Regions from separate parts of the Lysinibacillus sp. NPDC094177 genome, predicted to be linked through region 2. Evidence: a T-box and tRNA genes for the amino acid it is inferred to sense, from the RefSeq annotation. Region 2 holds a T-box; the other holds one or more tRNA genes.
What was found. The T-box of region 2 lies ahead of tyrS (tyrosine--tRNA ligase). A T-box ahead of a tRNA ligase gene usually reads a tRNA of that ligase, here a tRNA-Tyr.
Positions count from the first base shown of each region.

Region 1: it encodes a tRNA-Tyr, which carries the amino acid that the T-box ahead of tyrS (tyrosine--tRNA ligase) is inferred to sense. The anticodon was not compared.

Region 1 is NZ_JBNNTW010000009.1:87,069-94,226, forward strand. It holds gene ACQKNC_RS15345 (LysR family transcriptional regulator) at 1-449, opposite strand, end outside; gene ACQKNC_RS15350 (coenzyme F420-0:L-glutamate ligase) at 677-1,867, shown strand; tRNA gene ACQKNC_RS15355 (tRNA-Tyr) at 1,975-2,046, opposite strand; gene ACQKNC_RS15360 (RNA ligase family protein) at 2,135-2,770, opposite strand; gene ACQKNC_RS15365 (AAA family ATPase) at 2,794-3,750, opposite strand; gene helD (RNA polymerase recycling motor HelD) at 4,475-6,781, shown strand; gene ACQKNC_RS15375 (amino acid ABC transporter ATP-binding protein) at 6,844-7,158, opposite strand, start outside.
Region 2 is NZ_JBNNTW010000008.1:95,680-102,837, forward strand. It holds gene ACQKNC_RS14425 (iron-containing alcohol dehydrogenase) at 461-1,666, shown strand; gene ACQKNC_RS14430 (cobalamin-binding protein) at 1,787-2,596, shown strand; gene tyrS (tyrosine--tRNA ligase) at 2,852-4,120, opposite strand; T-box leader at 4,193-4,396, opposite strand; gene ACQKNC_RS14440 (transglycosylase domain-containing protein) at 4,499-7,158, shown strand, end outside.

The DNA of each region.
Region 1 (7,158 bases), on a different contig from region 2:
AAATTACAAAGTCCTATATCAACCTCACCAGATTTAATAAAGTTACAAATTTCTGAAGTCGTTCCGTTTAACATTTGTAATTTTATATTTGGATACATTGTATGAAACGTCTCTAGATAAGGCATTAAAAAGAAACGAGAAATAGTGTCCCCTACCCCAATTTTCAACTGACCCGTTGTTAAATTTTTAAATTCTAGCAACTTCTCCTCACCAGCATCTAAAAGACCTAACGCTGAATTCGTATACTCGTATAAAAGTCTACCCTCAGTTGTTAACGTTACCCCTTTAGGTGTGCGATTAAAAAGGCGTGTACCGAGCTCCTTTTCTAATTGCATCATAGCTTGGCTAACAGCTGGTTGAGTCATAAATAAATCTTTAGCAGCTCTTGAAAAGCTACTATTTTTAGCAACAATACTAAAAACACGATATAAATCTAATTTCCCTATCATATAAGCACCCCTTATAGCTATTATATGAACTATTAATTTTACTTATATCACTAAAGGGGCGTATAGTAAAACCATATTGGTTTAATTTCACAATATTTAACTTTTTTCAATAGGTGTCCAGGAATCAGTAAGGTGTTCTTTATGCAAGCACATAGCCGATTCCAGACGCAATTATGCCTTGGCATAATATTAATCATACAATTACCTATTAATAAGGAGAGATTATTTTGGAACGTGTAGTTGGTACAGTAGTAAGAGGTCTTCGTGGTCCAATTATTAACGAGGGCGATAACATTGAGCGAATCGTTGTTGATACGGTATTAAACGCAGCTAAGACTGAAGGATATTCAATTGAAGATCGTGACATTGTAACAGTAACAGAATCTGTCGTAGCACGTGCACAAGGTAACTATGCATCCATCGATGACATCTCAGCTGACGTAGCTGCTAAATTTGGTGACGATACTGTTGGTGTTATTTTCCCAATTCTAAGCCGTAACCGTTTCGCTAACTGCTTACGTGGTATTGCAAAAGGTGTAAAAAAAGTTGTTCTTATGCTAAGCTATCCATCTGATGAGGTTGGGAATCACCTAGTTGATATCGATGAGCTAGATGTAAAAGGGATTAATCCTTGGACAGATACTTTAACTGAGGTTGAATTCCGTGAGCATTTCGGCTATAAAAAACATACATTTACAGGTGTAGATTATATTGAATATTATAAAGAACTGATCGAAGCTGAAGGCGCTGCTTGTGAAGTTATCTTTTCAAATAACCCAAAAACAATTTTAGACTATACGAAGAGTGTTTTAACTTGTGATATTCATACACGCTTACGTACAAAACGTATTTTAACGACAAATGGTGCTGAAAAAGTATTCAGCCTTGATAATATTTTATCTGAATCTAATAACGGTTCTGGCTTCAATGCGGAATATGGTCTACTTGGTTCAAATAAAGCAACTGAAGATAGCGTAAAACTATTCCCACACACTTGTCAACCAATCGTTGATGGCATCCAAGCAAAAATCAAAGAAGCTACTGGTAAAACAGTTGAAGTAATGGTTTATGGTGATGGTGCATTTAAAGATCCTGTGGGTAAAATTTGGGAGCTGGCTGACCCTGTTGTTTCACCTGCTTACACGGCTGGATTAGATGGCACGCCAAACGAAGTAAAACTAAAATACTTAGCAGATAACGATTTTGCGGATCTTCGCGGCGATGAATTAAAAGCTGCAATTTCTGAGTATATCCAAAACAAAGATGCAGATTTAACTGGACAAATGGCTGCACAAGGTACAACTCCTCGTCGTTTAACAGACTTAATTGGTTCACTATCTGACCTAACATCTGGTTCAGGTGACAAAGGAACACCGATGATTTATATTCAAGGTTATTTCGATAACTATACAAAATAAAAAGATATAAAAATGAACTCCCATTTTCATTTGGGAGTTCATTTTTATATCGTGGATCCGCTTCAATATAAAATTACAAACAGGAAACCCTCTAATTTTTTCATTTAGTGAGGATGACAGGAGTCGAACCTGTATATCCCTATCCTATAAAGGGATATGCTGCCACTGCACCTTCCTCATATACATTATGTATTATTAACCTCATTAAGCATTACATTTTTCTCAATCCTTTCGCTTTATAGTAGATTACATCATTTCCAATATCACTTATTTCAATTGATTAGGAATCACTTCTTCATTTAACCAATGCTCGCTTGTTCGAACATGATTCTGTCTCACAAATTTCCCTAGGTTAAATCGAAAATCGTCATAATGGAAGGCAGACGCATTTCTAATAACATACCCTTCCTGCTCACCTCCAAGAAGTGATTTACCTGTAAACGTCTTCTTTATTTTTTCTTCATCAAAAATACCTCGATATAATACAGGTACCGTTTCAATCCCCAATTCAGCTGCATAGTCGACTGTTTCATCCCAGCTTAAACAAATATTTTTCTCATTCCAAATACTAAATAAATAAAAATAACTAGTTAACTCATTGTAGTAAATGGAGTGTTTGGCATAAACATTTTCGCCACATAATCTCCAACCTTCTGGAATCTGGAATGCAAATGTAGCATGAAATGTTTTGACCCAATGCCTAGATGGATGATCTCCGGAATTTAAGCTTCTAGCATGCATATAGTTTTGATACAGTGTTGTTCCTTCCCCGTCTAACTTTTCGGTTACAACAACCTCTTTTCCAATAAAATGATTAACATTTATAGCGACCTTATCATCATGTGTATATCCTCTACTCCATGGTAAATGAAAGCTTCTTGGATATTTCATCAAATTGGTCATAAACTCACTTCCTTTGTTTACATCTATTTCGCAAATTGATCTGCTTCTCGAAAGAAATAAAGCCTTGTTAATAAGTCACCATCTAATAAATGATAAATCTTACTTGACCCCTTATCGCCCCCATATTGAATTAACATATGAAATTGCACTAAATTAACAACCTTTAAAACAAATTCTTCTTCAAAGCCAAGTTCTAATAAAAAATGGCATACCATTTGAGCAGATACATTTTCATGTCCATAATATCCATATCTTTGATGTAACTCTTTATATTTTTTACAAAACGGTTTTCCAACATCATGGAATAAAGCAGCTATTTGTAATGCTAGCTTATCACTTTCCATATAGTATTCGTTCATATAGTCATAAACAAAATACGTATGCTGGCAAAGTAAAAATTGATGGTATGGATTTTCTTGATTAAATTGATAAGTTTCTTCAAAGGGTTGGACTGATCTTAACTTTTGAAAAAGCTCCTCATATGTGGGTTGGCTCTGGATTAGCGAAATAAATTGCTCTTTTGAGATTTCATAAGGACTCGCTTCATGCACAATATGCACCTCTTCAAATCCTTCCCCCAATATTGGAAACTCTAAATTCTTTCTCATTTTTTCCATTATCACTAACGGAACTTTTCTCTTTCTTTGCTGATTTCTTGTTACGCATAATGTATAAGGCATATCAAAATAATAGCATACAGATTTCACATTATCAGGCAATTTACCTAGTGCAAATACCCTGCGTTCTCGCTCGATATTTGTCGCATCAACAATAACAGATTGACCTTTAGCCAAACATTCATTCAAACGCTCATACAAAACACGGAATACTATTCGTGATTTCTGCCTTGTATCGTCGCCAAATAACTCTTGTCGTATAGCATCACTTGAAAGAATAAGCGCATTTTCGCTTTTAGCTAGCCCTTTAACAAACGTGCTCTTGCCGCTTCCAGGTAACCCAACTGTAAATATCACCTTCATTTTCTCACCCCCTTTCAAGTGCCTATATCGTTTATAGAAACATATTCTTTAGTTAGCTATTTACTTCTATCCCTCTTATTCATCAAAAATCAATCATCAGCTTAACTTTAAAGTATAGAGATAAATTTTTAAGGGTTAAAATGATAACAAAGGGATAATTATCACAAAATGGGATTGATTTTTGTTCTGACTGAGTACTCTCCCGAGGGCGTCCGACGAGCAGCTTGAGGCAACAGATGTTTTTTGTGCGAAAGCGTAGCGGCAGCAACAGATGTTTTTTGTGCGAAAGCGTAGCGGCAGCAGCAGATGGTTTTTACGCGAAAGCCTAGTGCAACGTAGCGGCAACGGCAACAACAAAAAGTTGGTCACGAGGGCGTTATCACAGGATGTGATGGTTTTAGCCTTCGTTCCTCTATCGCTATTCCATAAGGAGTCGCCCAGCCGGAACGAAGATAACTTATACACATGATCTAATTCGAAATTTCAGTGACTTATCCGTAAAAAGTTACATTCTTCAGAAAGAGAATCAAGCTACAAAAAAGAGCAGCTCCAACTTTTATGGAACAGCTCTTTTTTATTAAAAAATTGATTTTCCCTTATAATTTAATTGTATCATAAATTTGCCAAAATTACTAGACTATACTTCTTTCTGAACAAGCTGTATGATAAATTTCTCGATTCAAAAACCATACAAATAATTATATGGAGAGGAATGTGAGTAACGTTGGAAAAGCAATATGAATGGACCGAAGAAAAACAGTATCTTGTTCTTTGTTTAAACACAGTTGGTCACAAAAAAGAGGAGTTACTACAAAAGGAAAAGGATGTTAGAGACAATGTTTTAACGCTAAAGAAAACCTTTTGGGACGACGTTAGAGTGAATATAGATACGCCAGAGGATATAGACGAGACCTATTATGCTATTAAACAACAGGCAGAGCTCTTATCCGATTCTCAGCATGCTCAGCAGCGTGTCATCAAGGATGTAAAAATTTATGACCGCTTACTGCAATCACCCTATTTTGCTCGCATTGATTTTTTACAGGATGGTCATCACGAACCTTTAAAAATTTATATTGGTGTCTCGACCTTAATGGATGAAGAAAATGAAAACATATTAATTTATGATTGGCGAGCTCCTATTTCAAGCATGTATTATGATTACACGCCTGGCCCAGCTACTTATGAAACATCCACTGAAGAAATCCAAGGTGAGATGCTTTTAAAACGTCAATTTATCATTAAGCATGGTCAATTACAATCCATGTTTAATACAGGTTTAACTATTGGTGATGATTTACTACTCGATATTCTCGCTCAAAATGCAAACGAACATATCCGTAGCATAGTAGCAACGATTCAAGCTGAGCAAAATCAAATTATTCGACATGTCAGCACTCCTTATCTAATTGTAGAGGGTGTCGCGGGTAGTGGAAAAACGGCTGTTGCTCTCCAACGCGTTGCTTATTTGTTGTATCATTATCGAGACCAAATTACCGCTGATCAAATTTTATTGATTACACCTAATCAGCTCTTTAATCAATATGTTAATACTGTTTTACCGGATTTAGGTGAAGATAATATGCAGCAATTAACCTTCTCCGAATATGCAACAAAACGTTTAGGTCGACAGTTCCAATTGGAATATCCTTATGAGCAATTGGAGTCACTTTTAACGGAGAAAGATGACTCACTCTATCAAACGAAGCTTACTATTATTTCTTTTAAAGCTAGCCTCCAATATCGAGAATTGATGGACAAATATATTAAGTACCTTGCACATGAAGGTTTATTGTTTAAAAATATTGTTTTTCGCGGAGAAAGAATTATTACAGCTCAAGAAATTGCTGAATACTTTTATTCGTTCGAATCCTCATTTCCCATCCCAAATCGACTGCAATTAGTGAAGGAATGGTTATTACAAAGATTATCGAAAATAGAGAAAGCCGAACGGGCGAAAGAATGGGTAGAAGAAGCTAGTGAGCTTTTAGATATTGATGAATATACAAAAACCTATAGCGAGCTTTTACATGAAGGTCAGTTTTCAGAAAACTCTTTTGATGATTTCGAGCAAGAGCGTAAGAAATTAGCCATCCAAATTGTCAAAAAACAGTTCCAGCCACTTCGTCAATCTGTTAAACAATTAAAGTTCGTTCATATGTTAGGCACTTATCGTCAATTGTTTGAAAGGAACAATACGATTCATCAGCAATTACAGAACTTTTTACCCGACCATTGGGAAGAAATCTGTCAACATACACTCCCTAATTTAGCAAAGCGCATTATTTCGTATGAAGATGCCGCTCCATTTCTATACTTACAGGACAAAATAGAAGGTCAACGAACAAATACGGTGATTCGTCATGTTTTAATTGATGAAGCACAAGACTATTCTCCATTTCAGCTATTTGTATTACAACAATTATTCCCACGTGCACGTATGACTATATTGGGCGATGGACATCAAACCATCCATCCTCATACCTTTAAAAACCCTTCACTGCTGACACCACAATTGTATGGTGAACAAGCAGAAAAAATGATATTAACGAAAAGTTATCGCTCAACAAAACAAATTATTCACCTTACTTCGAAGATTTTACATGAGGACGCCAAAGTAGAAGCCTTTAATCGAACTGGTCCCGAACCGACTATCACGATAGTTCCGAACGAAATAGATTTAATTGAACAGCTTGTCGAAAAGATTAACAGCTTGTCCCTAAATTTCGAAACAATTGCAGTCATCTGTAAATCAGAGCAAGAGTGTACGATGGCTTTTGATAAAATGAGGGCGCAAGTAGATATTCAACTAATCACTCATCATACAAAACAATTTAAAAAAGGAATTTTACTGTTACCAGCTTATATGGCAAAAGGAATTGAATTCGATGCTGTCTTGCTCTACAATGCCTCCGCAACTAATTATTCTAGAGAAACAGAACGTAATTATTTCTACACAGCTTGTACACGAGCCATGCACGAATTGCATATCTATTCCATTAACAAATTAACACATTTTTTAAAGCTTTAATTACAAAAAGAGAGAATCTACATGCTTCCATAGAAAGCTTACAGATTCTCTTCTTTTTATCTTTAAATGTAGTACGTATAGTCCTCTGGAAGAACACGTTTTAAGAATTTCTTTGTACGCTCCTCTTTCGGATTAACAAATATATCATGAGGACTCCCTTCCTCTACAACGACACCGCCGTCCATAAAAATCACTCGGTTTGCAACGTCTTTTGCAAAGCCCATTTCATGTGTGACCACAAGCATCGTTGTTCCCTCTGCCGCAATATTCTTCATAACCTGAAGGACCTCTCCTACTAACTCTGGATCTAGTGCAGAAGTCGGTTCATCAAATAAAATAATATCAGGATTTAACGCTACTGCTCGTGCAATACCAAC
Region 2 (7,158 bases):
CATTCTTTATTTACTTCTCGCATTATGAAATTCTTTATACATTTTAAAAAGAAAGAGAGATTTATTTTTAATATTCTTATAATTTTGACTATTTTATGTACTTTAAAATAATAATTACTCAATTAAAAAACCACTTTATCACTACTATAATATTAAAAACAAATTATCAGTTATTTACTATTCAATACTTCTTTAAAATAGAACCATATTCCAAAAAATATATTTTACTTTCATAGGAAAACAATTTTTAAAACGTTTTCAAATCAACGCTCCTAGACAACCTAAGATTCTATCATATCAAAAACCAATCTAACTTTTTTGTAAAATAATAACAAGAATAAAATTAATAATTTTAATAAAAATACGAGTTGAACTTTTACAAAGAATAGAATAACATGAATTTCGAAAGGTGGTTCGCCATCATTCAAGCAATAACAATTATTTTAAAGGGGTTGGAAATATGTCAGACGTTCTAAAGCAATTTGTTATGCCGAAAACAAACTTATTTGGATCTGGAGCAATTCAAGAAGTTGGTAAACGCTTAAATGATTTAGAAGTGAAAAAGACATTGATCGTAACAGATGAGGGCTTACACAAATTAGGTCTCTCTGAACAAATTGCTAACATCATTATAGCTGCTGGAATTGATGTAGCAATTTTCCCGAAAGCAGAACCAAATCCAACAGATCAAAACATTGAAGATGGGATTGCAGTGTATCATGCTGAAAACTGCGATTCAATCGTTTCTCTTGGAGGAGGTAGCGCACACGATGCAGCAAAGGGTATCGGACTTATTGCTTCGAATGGCGGACGCATTCATGATTACGAGGGCGTTGACAAATCACAAAACCCACTGGTGCCATTAATCGCTATCAACACAACTGCTGGTACAGCAAGTGAAATGACTCGCTTCACAATTATCACGGATACAGCTCGTAAAGTGAAGATGGCCATCGTGGACAAACATGTTACTCCACTACTATCGATTAATGACCCAGAGCTAATGATTGGCTTACCTCCTGCTCTAACTGCGGCAACTGGTTTAGATGCATTAACACATGCAATCGAATCATTTGTATCGACAAACGCAACACCAATTACTGATGCATGTGCGGAAAAGGTACTTCAGCTAGTTCCTGAATATTTACCACGTGCCTATGCAAACGGTGCAGATTTAGAAGCTCGTGAGCAAATGGTTTACGCACAATTTTTAGCAGGCATGGCGTTTAATAATGCATCACTTGGCTATGTACATGCAATTGCCCACCAATTAGGTGGCTTCTATAATCTACCACACGGTGTATGTAATGCTATTTTATTGCCACATGTTTGCCGCTTCAACTTAACAGCACGTACTGAGCGTTTTGCAAGAATTGCTGAATTATTAGGCGAAAACGTTGAAGGGTTAAGTAAACGTGATGCTGCTGAAAAAGCGATTACAGCAATTGAAAACCTCTCTAAAGATTTAAACATTCCAAGTGGCTTCCGCGAATTAGGTGCGAAGGATGAGGATATTGAAATCTTAGCGAAAAATGCAATGTTAGATGTATGTGCTGCAACAAACCCACGTAAAGCAACTTTAGAAGATATTAAACAAATCATTACAAATGCGATGGGCCCTGTAGCGGAAAAAGAAGAATCACTCGAAGCTATCGCACTTTCTTAATAAGTAATCAGAAGGCATGTCTCTTGTAGGCATGTCTTTTTTATTAAGGACAAAATTCGGTCATTGTATGTGTCTCCAACACTCGCTATACTTTTCTTAAAAAGAATTGGAGATAAGAAGATGCGTTTAATCTCAATTTGTCCTAGTAATACCGAGCTTGTTGCTTATTTAGGTCTGACTGATCAGCTTGTGGGTGTCGATGATTTTTCGGATTGGCCACTAGCAGTAAAAGACTTACCTCAGCTTGGCCCAGATTTATCAATTGATATGGATGCATTAGAGGCGTTGCAGCCTGATCTTGTACTCGCATCCTTAAGTGTCCCTGGCATGGAAAAAAATATTGAAGCGTTACAGGCTAGAAATATTCCTCATATTGTTTTTAATGCTAATTCTTTAGAGGAAATCGCACAGGATCTCCATACTTTAGGTAAAGCCTGCGGTGTTGAAGGGCGTGCAAAAGAAATTTCTGAGGAATATTTACATTGTATTGATCGACTTCGCACAGCTGCTCAAACGATTCCTAAAAAACCTACCCTCTATTGGGAGTGGTGGCCAAACCCTATCTTTACACCAGGTAAAATAAATTGGCTAACTGAAATTAGTGCCATTGCTGGTGGGCAAAATCTGTTTCAAGATGTAGAACTAGCAAGCGTCCAAACCGATTGGGATGATGTAGTAAGGCGCGACCCAGACTATATTATGATGGCTTGGGTAGGAGTTGCCTTTGAGCGTATTCAACCGGCTAATCTATTAAAACGTTCACATGCGCAGGAGCTACAAGCCGTTAAAATGGAACAGCTTCATGTAATGGAGGAATGGCTTTATTGTCGCCCATCACCACGCCTCATAGAGGGTGCATTAAAGCTTGCAAATTTGCTTCACCCCAAAGAATATGAGCACATAAAGCTTCCTAGTTTTTTAGATAGTTAAAACGAAACAATATGTCAGTGGCATTGTCGTACTAAATAAAGTGTGGCTGTTCAGCAAAGCGAGGGGGTAATTTAGCGTATATTTTCTGGCATGTTACTTATTTATAGTGATAAACGCAGCATCAGCGCATGCAAAGCTAAGGTAGCAGCTAAACGTTCGCCCATAGGAGAGCGCATAAAGATTTCCTTGACCATTTTTCAACCAAAAGAAACATCCCCTCAAATTCCGAGGGGATGTTTAACATGTTTGTTCGGATTAAACAAACTTCACCATATGGTATTTTTTCTTGCCGCGACGAACAATGCTGAATGCATCTTCTAAACGATCTTTGCCGTCGATTACATATTCTACTTCAGTGACCTTTTCACCGTTCACGCTAATCGCACCATTTGTTACGTCTTCACGAGCTTGGCGTTTTGAAGGTGAAATACCCGCTTCCACTAGTAAGTCCACAATGTTTTTATCTTCTTTCGCCATTTCAATAGAAGGAACATCTTTAAATGCATCTTTCATCTCATCAGCAGAAAGTGCTTTTAAGTCACCAGAGAATAAAGCAGCTGTAATGCGGATTGCTTGGTCTAATGCTTCTTGACCATGAATTAAGCGAGTCATTTCTTCAGCTAGTGCTTTTTGTGCCTTACGCAAATGTGGTTCTTCTTCTACAGATACTGCTAAAGCTTCGATTTCCTCACGAGAAAGGAATGTGAATATTTTTAAGTATTTTACAACGTCAGCATCCGCAGCATTAATCCAGAATTGGTAGAACTCGTATGGAGATGTTTTCTTACCATCTAACCATACAGCACCACCTGCTGTTTTACCAAATTTTGTACCATCTGCTTTCGTTACTAAAGGAATTGTTATACCAAAAGCTTTTGTCTCTTCCTCATGTGTTTTACGAATAACTTCTAAACCAGTTGTAATATTCCCCCACTGGTCAGAGCCACCTACTTGAATGCGACAGTTATAATGGTTGTATAAATGATTGTAATCAATACCTTGAATTAATGTATATGCAAACTCAGTAAATGAAATCCCTGTATCAAGTCGTGATGCAATCGTATCCTTTGCTAACATGTAGTTCACGTTAATTAACTTCCCATAATCACGTAAAAACTCAATCGTATTAATATTGCCAATCCAGTCACGGTTATTAACTAACTGAGCACCATTACCATCTTCTGCAAAGTCAAAAATACGCTCTAATTGACTACGGATACCTTGAACGTTTTTATCAATTTGCTCAACTGTTTGTAATTGACGTTCTTCAGAGCGACCAGATGGATCTCCAATCATACCAGTCGCACCACCAACTAACAAAATTGGACGGTGACCTGCTTTTTGGAATCGACGTAGCGTTAAAAGGGGCACAATATGCCCAATATGCATTGAATCAGCAGTTGGATCAACACCACAGTATAAAGATACCGATTGCTCATCTAATAATTTAGCCATACCTTCAGCATCAGTTTGTTGGTATAACAATCCTCGCCATTCTAAGTCTTGTAATAATTCGTTCGTCATTTTAATTCCTCCTAAGTGTTTGATATTCCGTGTAGGGAGAAACAAAAAAGTCCCCACACGCAAAACATTGCATGCAGGGACGTTAATAACTAACGCGGTACCACCCGGCTTGAAGATGTTATCCATCTTCCTCTTCATTCAACCGCCTTTATCGCAGGCGCGCACGTCTAAGCTCCAAGCACGTAATTCGTCTCTACATTATGACCAGCTTTCACCAACCGCTGGCTCTCTAAACAGGGAATATAGACACTACTGCAAGCTTTTCATCACTAGAAAACTATAAGCATTATTCTATACGATTCTTTTTCATTGTCAATAACTATGTTCGACCTAAATCAATATGTGCTATAATAGACAAGATTTTAGGAGGTCGATACATTGAAAGATTGGATTGAGAAAATCAATGCAAAGATCGATGAATTAATTCAACAAAAATGGATGAAGAAATTACGTATTTCAGGAAGTGTTGCCTGGAACTTATTTTTACTATTTTTAGTCTTTGCATTGGTAGGCACTGTATTTGCAGGTTCAGTTGGCGCCGGCTATTTTGCTTCACTTGTAAAAGAAGAGCCACTACGCTCAAAGGAAGAATTACGAAATGAAATTTTTAACTACGATTCAACAAGTGAGATTTATTTTGCCAACGATATTTATATCGGAAAATTACGTACAGATTTAGATCGTCGAGCAACAACATTAAACAATGTCGCACCTAATGTTATTAATGCGGTATTAGCAACAGAGGACGAGTACTTTCGTGAACATAACGGAATCGTTCCGAAGGCAGTCATCCGCGGACTACTTCAAGACGTAACAAACTCTTCCACTCAAACTGGTGGTTCTACACTAACACAGCAGCTTATTAAAAACCAAGTCTTAACAAATGAAGTATCCTATGAACGAAAAGCAAAAGAACTTTTACTTGCGATGCGTTTAGAGCACTTTATGACAAAGGAAGAAATTTTAGAGGCCTATTTAAACATAATTCCTTATGGCCGTAACTCTTCCGGTCGAAACATCGCAGGAGTTGAAACAGCTGCTGAAGGTATTTTCAATGTAAAAGCAAAAGATTTAACGCTTCCTCAAGCAGCGTATATTGCTGGTATTCCTCAAGCACCGTTTACTTACACACCTTTTACAAATACAGGTGCACTTAAAAGTAAAGAAGCTCTTCAACTGGGTGTTGATCGTATGAAAATAGTACTTTATCGTATGAAAGACGCAGGTTACATTAACGAAGCTCAATATAAAGAAGCACTCGCTTATGATATTACTGCTGATTTCCGTTCACCAGAGATGCGCTCGGAGGATCGCTACCCATGGCTAACATATGAGCTTGAAAGTCGTGCGACAGAAATTATTGCTGAAAAACTAGCAGAAAAAGATGGTATTGATCCAGAACGCTTAAAAAATGAAAAGAAATTAAAAGATAAGTATACGATCCTAGCAGATCGTGATGTCCGCTCAAAAGGTTATCGAATCTATTCAACTATTAATAAAGATATGTACGATTCGATGCAAAAAACAGCGGAAAACTTTAAAAATTACGGTCATACATACACCGTTAAAGACAAGGATCCTGTAACAGGTGAAGAAGTTGATGTTCAAATGCCTGTACAGGTTGGCAGTATTTTAATTGAAAATAATACTGGACGTATTTTAAGCTTTGTCGGTGGTCGTGACTTTGAATTAAAAAAATATAACTATGCTACACAGGCAAAACGCTCAAATGGCTCAACTATGAAGCCATTACTCGTATATGCACCTGCAATAGAATACGGTGTAATTGGTGCAGGTAGCCCGTTAGTCGACGTAAAATTCTCTAAGGGCGGCTGGAGTCCGAGCAACTATATTACTAGTGATGAGCGAGGAATTATACCTGCACGTGAAGCATTAGCAAATTCACAAAACTTATCAGCTTTACGTCTATATTATGATATTCTTAACAGACGTCCTGCCGATTATTTAGTAAAAATGGGGATCACAAGCTTACAGCCTGATGACTTCACAAACCTTGCAGCTGGGATTGGTGCAGTAAAAGATGGTATTACTGTTGAAGAGAACACCAATGCCTTTGCAACCTTCGCAAACGGCGGACAATTTATTGACGCATATATGATTGATAGAATTGAAGATCAAAATGGAAATATCATATATAAACACGAAGTTAAACCTGAACAAGTATTTAGTCCTGAAACTTCTTATATCGTTACAGATATGTTACGAGATGTGTTAACAAAAGGAACTGGTACAGTTGCAAGAAATACGCTGAAATTCTCTGCTGACTTTGCCGCTAAAACAGGTACTTCACAAAATTATAAAGACGTTTGGCTAGTTGGCTATAACCCGAATGTTTCTCTTGGTGTATGGATGGGTTATGATAACAATCAATCACTGTATACATTTAATAATACGTATCAGCAGCCTAGCGTGCGAATTAACAAGCTATGGGGAACATTAATGAATTCTGTGTATGATGTCGATCCACAATTAATTGCCCCTAAAACTAGATTTAAGCAACCGAAAAACGTTGTCACTGCATCATTCTGTGGTATTTCTGGTTTAGCGCCTTCTGCAGCATGTGCTAATGCTGGTCTCGTGCGCTCTGATTTATTTAACGCGAAAGTATTTTTACCTTCTCAGCCTGATGATAGCTTAGCTTCCTCAAGCGTCGTTACGATTAAAGGTAAAACCTATAATGCACTCTCTAACACACCGCCAGAATTTGTAAAACCAGGTGGTGCAGGTATTAATCAAGCATTTATTAAACGAATGCTAGGCAGACTTGGCGGTAACCCAGCAAGCCTATTACCAAAAAATTCGACATTATCGAATTCATCGGTATCAGCTGTTGATTTCCCGGCAGATAATAATCCGCCAGCAGCAGTAACTGCTTCAATTAATGGCAATACATTATCTTGGACTGGCTCTTCAAATGATGTAGTCGGATACAGAGTATATAAAGTAACAAACGGTGGTAGAACTCTTGTCGGATCAGTGCTTGAATCATCACAAAGCATGACAGTAGCAAGTGGTCA